DNA from 2 places in the Paraburkholderia lebeckiae genome. Region 2 is predicted to be linked to the other one. Evidence: predicted binding sites of a transcription regulator. Region 2 holds the regulator's gene; the other holds the start of a gene.

Region 1 (2,399 bases), on a different contig from region 2:
ATCACTTGATGCTTACTCTTCTTCGCCCGCGACTTCAGCGTCCGCGCCGGTCACGGCGTTCGCCATCGCGGTGACGCCCAGCGATTCGCGGATACGGTTTTCGATTTCCCGAGCGATGTCCGGGTTTTCGCGCAGGAATTCACGCGCGTTGTCCTTGCCCTGACCGATGCGCTCGCCGCTGTAGCTGTACCATGCGCCGGCCTTGTCGACGATCTTCGCCTGCACGCCGAGGTCGATGATTTCGCCCTGACGCGAAATGCCTTCGCCGTACAGGATGTCGAAAATCGCTTCGCGGAACGGCGGCGCCACCTTGTTCTTGACGACCTTCACGCGCGTTTCGTTGCCGATCACTTCGTCGTTCTTCTTGATCGAACCGATGCGGCGAATGTCCAGACGCACCGACGCGTAGAACTTCAGCGCATTGCCGCCCGTGGTGGTTTCCGGGTTGCCGAACATCACGCCGATCTTCATGCGGATCTGATTGATGAAGATCACGAGGCAGTTCGTGCGCTTGATCGTGCCGGTCAGCTTGCGCAGCGCCTGCGACATCAGACGCGCCTGCAGACCCGGCAGCGAGTCGCCCATTTCGCCTTCGATTTCCGCCTTCGGCACCAGCGCCGCGACCGAGTCGATCACGATCATGTCGATCGAGCCCGAGCGCACCAGCGCGTCGGCGATTTCGAGCGCCTGTTCCCCAGTGTCCGGCTGCGAGACCAGCAGGTCGGCGACGTTCACGCCGAGCTTGCCCGCGTATTGAATGTCCAGCGCGTGTTCCGCGTCGATGAACGCCGCGGTGCCGCCGAGCTTCTGCATTTCGGCGACGACCTGCAGCGTCAGCGTGGTTTTACCGGACGATTCCGGACCGTAGATTTCGACCACGCGGCCGCGCGGCAAACCGCCGACGCCCAGTGCGATGTCGAGGCCGAGCGATCCGGTGGAGACCACCTGGATGTCTTCGACTGCCTCACCTGCGCCGAGCCGCATGACCGACCCTTTGCCGAACTGCTTTTCGATCTGCGCGAGCGCGGCGGCGAGAGCCTTGCTCTTTTCAGCAGTCAGTCCAGCCGAGCCTTTCTTGCTTTCTTCCATGAATCGTCCTTTGCTATGATGAACGGCGTCTGAGGCAGGTGTGCGCCCGTGGTTCCACTCGAATTGAGCGGAGTCTCAAGGACATCACACGAAACGCAGACACTGTATAAAAAAACAGTAGTTTTGGCAAGCGCGATTGTGATGCGAACGCGCATTTTTACTGTCGCGTCGCCCCAACTACCCACAATAATGTTCGGAGACCGCCGCGCGCCGGGGCAACCCTACGGTGCCGGCAAAGCCAGGCTGGCGCATCATGCGAATTCTGATTGCCGAAGATGACAGCATACTCGCGGACGGTCTGGTTCGATCACTCCGCCAATCGGCCTATGCGGTCGATCACGTCAAAAGCGGCGTGGAAGCCGATACCGCGTTGTCAATGCAGACGTTCGACCTATTGATCCTCGATCTGGGCCTGCCGCGCATGTCCGGGCTCGAGGTGCTGCGCCGCCTGCGCGCGCGCAATTCGAACCTGCCCGTGCTGATCCTGACCGCCGCCGATAGTGTCGACGAACGCGTCAAGGGCCTCGACCTCGGCGCCGACGATTACATGGCCAAACCCTTCGCGCTGAACGAACTCGAAGCGCGCGTGCGTGCGCTGACACGGCGCGGCGCGGGCGGCGGCCCGACCGTCGTGCGGCATGGCTCGCTGTCGTTCGATCAGGTGGGCCGCATCGCCTACGTCAACGACCAGGCGATCGATCTGTCCGCGCGCGAGCTCGGGCTGCTCGAAGTGCTGCTGCAACGGATCGGCCGGCTGGTCTCGAAAGAGCAACTCGTCGACCATCTGTGCGAATGGGGCGAGGAAGTCAGCAACAACGCGATCGAAGTCTACGTGCACCGACTGCGCAAGAAGATCGAACCGAGCGGCGTGCGCATCATCACCGTGCGCGGGCTTGGCTACTGTCTCGAAAAAGCGGCGCCGCCGGCAAATGCTAGCGCGCCCGCCGCCCCGGCCGGCTCCGAGCCGCAAGCGGCACAAGCATCAATTTCGCCGTCGTCCGCCGCGATGCCGGCGAGCCACCACTACAAATAGAGGCCAGCGATGTCCGCACGCGCTGATCGCGCCACGGCGCACGCGGCGGACCTCGACGAGGCGCGCGACGCGCGCTACGCCAATCCGTTCGCCCCGCCCGACGAAACCGAAGCCGCCGCCGAAGCGCGTCCGCGCTCGCTGTTCGGCGAAATTCTCGACTGGATGCTCGCGCCGCTGCTGCTGCTGTGGCCGATGAGCCTGGCGGTCACCTATCTGGTCGCGAAGTCGATCGCGAACGGGCCGTTCGACCGCGCGCTCGAAACCGATGCCTACGTCC
Region 2 (2,399 bases):
GGTGGTGTCGCCCGCGGCTGGTGCGGCCGGCGCTTCGCCGCCCGCGGCTGGCGGCGCGGACGGTTGCTCGCCCGGCGTGCCACGCGGCGGCATGCCGTTCAGCAGCGCCGCGACGCCGTCGGGTGTCGCATAGGCATCGACGAGCGGGCCGATCAGCGTCACGCCGATCACCGCGCCGATCGTGGCCATCTTGTTGCCGGCATCCGCCTCGAGTCGGCGTGTCAGCATGGCGCCCACCTGTTGCTTCAGGCTATCGCGTAGCGCGGGAAAGTCCACGTATTGATTGACAGTTTGCACGTCGCGCGCATCTGCGGCGCGTTTGAGATTGTTCACCGCGAGATACGGTGACGCATAAATAAAGCCCAGCGCGGCAATCACGATCACCACGATCAGCGTGATCAGCAGCGGCCGGGTGGCGCTGCCCTGTGTGCGTTTCCGAATTGTCATCGAATGGGACTCCACGTCAGTGATGATCTAACGTCGACCACGGCGAGGTCGGAACGATCCCATCCCACGCGAATCTCTGAACATCCGAAGTGCTTGTTGCATGCGTACTCAGGATTCGCTCAGGCTTCGAACACCGCGCCGTGCACGTTGGCTTCGTCGGCTATGCAGCGATCGATCATACGGCATACGGCGTCGACCGTGCCGACCATGATCAGTCGCGACGGTCCATGATAGACCCGCACCGGCGCGCGACGCGCGGGCTCGGCGATGTTCAGCGCCGAATTCAGCGACACGCGCGCGAACGCCGGCAACGACGACGGCAGACCGGAAGCTTCGGCAGTCGCGTCGAAGAGCGACGGCGTGCGCGCAGCGGGCGCCTCGATTAGTGCGCAGGGCGTGAGCTTGCGCAGATGGCGCAGACGGCCGAACTGGCGAAAGGGCAACAGGCGGGCAAGGCGTTCCATGAGTCTCTCCAGGCGATGCGGCGTAGATGCGGGCGTAAATTCGGGCGTAAATGCGGCTCGGGTCGGACAAACCGGCGCAAGCGTTCTGGCGACAGCGAAAGATCAGAACTCGCTGGGACGGATCAGCCCGACCGCGATTCCTTCGAGCGCGAAATCGGCGCTGCCGGTTTCCACGAAGATGTTGTCGTAATCGGGGTTTTCGGCGATCAGTTCGATGCCGTTCGGCCGGCGCTTCAGACGCTTGACCGTCACGTCGTCGCCAAGCCGCGCAATGATGATCTGGCCGTCCTTCGCTTCGGTGCGCTTTTGCACCGCGAGCAGGTCGCCGTCGAGAATGCCCGCGTCGCGCATCGACAGGCCGCGCACCTTCAGCAGGTAGTCGGGCTTGCTCGAGAACAGCGCCGGGTCACACGCGTAGTGCTGCGAGATATGTTCCTGCGCGAGGATCGGGCTACCCGCCGCGACCCGGCCGATCAGCGGCAACGACAACTGCATCAGGCCCGCATGCGGCAGGGTGAACTGATACGGCGCGTCCTCCTGCCCAGACAGCAGGCGGATGCCGCGCGACGCGCCGGCCGCGAGTTCGATCACGCCCTTGCGCGCCAGCGCGCGCAGATGCTCTTCCGCGGAATTGGCCGAGCTGAACCCGAGTTCGGCGGCAATTTCCGCGCGGGTGGGCGGAAAGCCGGTGCGTTCGATCGCGCGGCGGATCAGATCGAAAACCTGCTGCTGTCGTGCGGTGAGTTTTGTCATGGCCACTGTATGTATGAACAGGTGACTGTATTTTTATACAGTATTCGGCGCATTTCAAGCTTTACTTTAAGTTCGGCGCAAGGGGCGCGCTGAGACGTCGTTGATCGGCGACACGACGGCGTTTTCGGCGTCCCAGCAGCCGGCGCATCTGTCGTTACCACTTTTGAGTATTAAAAAATGAAGAAACATTATTTTTAATGATGAAAGCGCTTCGATAGACTGGCCTCCGGTTGGCGCTCATGTGCACGTGACCGCGACGCAGAACAACACCAGACGCTCACCAGCGGACATCACGCGGAGAAAAATTGAAATGAACCATCGGCATACGGGGCTCGCGGCTCGAACCAGAAAACTGATCGCGGCGCTCGCCGTCGGCGCGGCGGGTGCGCTCGGCATGTTGGGCGTAAGCGGCGTCGCGCACGCCGACACCACGCTGTTGAACGTGTCCTACGATCCGACGCGCGAGCTGTATCAGGACATCAATCAGGCATTCGGCAAGGAATGGAAGGCCAGGACCGGCGAAGCCGTCACCTTCAAGCAGTCGCACGGCGGCTCGGGCGCGCAGGCTCGCTCGGTGCTCGACGGGCTGCAGGCCGACGTCGTGACGCTTGCGCTCGCCTATGACATCGACGCGCTCGCGAACAAGGGGCTCGTCGACAAGAACTGGCAAAAGCGTCTGCCGGACAACGCATCGCCGTACACGTCGACGATCGTGTTTCTGGTGCGCAAGGGCAA

Evidence for each region. The regulator LexA, encoded in region 2, represses DNA repair genes until DNA is damaged. The targets are predictions, from matches to a motif close to ACTGTATNNNNATACAGT.
Region 1: recA (recombinase RecA) is a predicted target of LexA. The motif match lies at 1,191-1,208, and genes of this name have one in related genera.

Annotation. Positions count from the first base shown of each region.
Region 1 covers NZ_JACHDK010000006.1:194,214-196,612, forward strand. The annotation lists gene recX (recombination regulator RecX) at 1-5, opposite strand, end outside; gene recA (recombinase RecA) at 13-1,089, opposite strand; gene HDG39_RS14030 (response regulator transcription factor) at 1,343-2,122, shown strand; gene HDG39_RS14035 (sensor histidine kinase) at 2,132-2,399, shown strand, end outside.
Region 2 covers NZ_JACHDK010000002.1:81,064-83,462, forward strand. The annotation lists gene HDG39_RS03660 (DUF2939 domain-containing protein) at 1-447, opposite strand, end outside; gene HDG39_RS03665 (hypothetical protein) at 567-911, opposite strand; gene lexA (transcriptional repressor LexA) at 1,014-1,664, opposite strand; gene HDG39_RS03675 (sulfate ABC transporter substrate-binding protein) at 1,975-2,399, shown strand, end outside.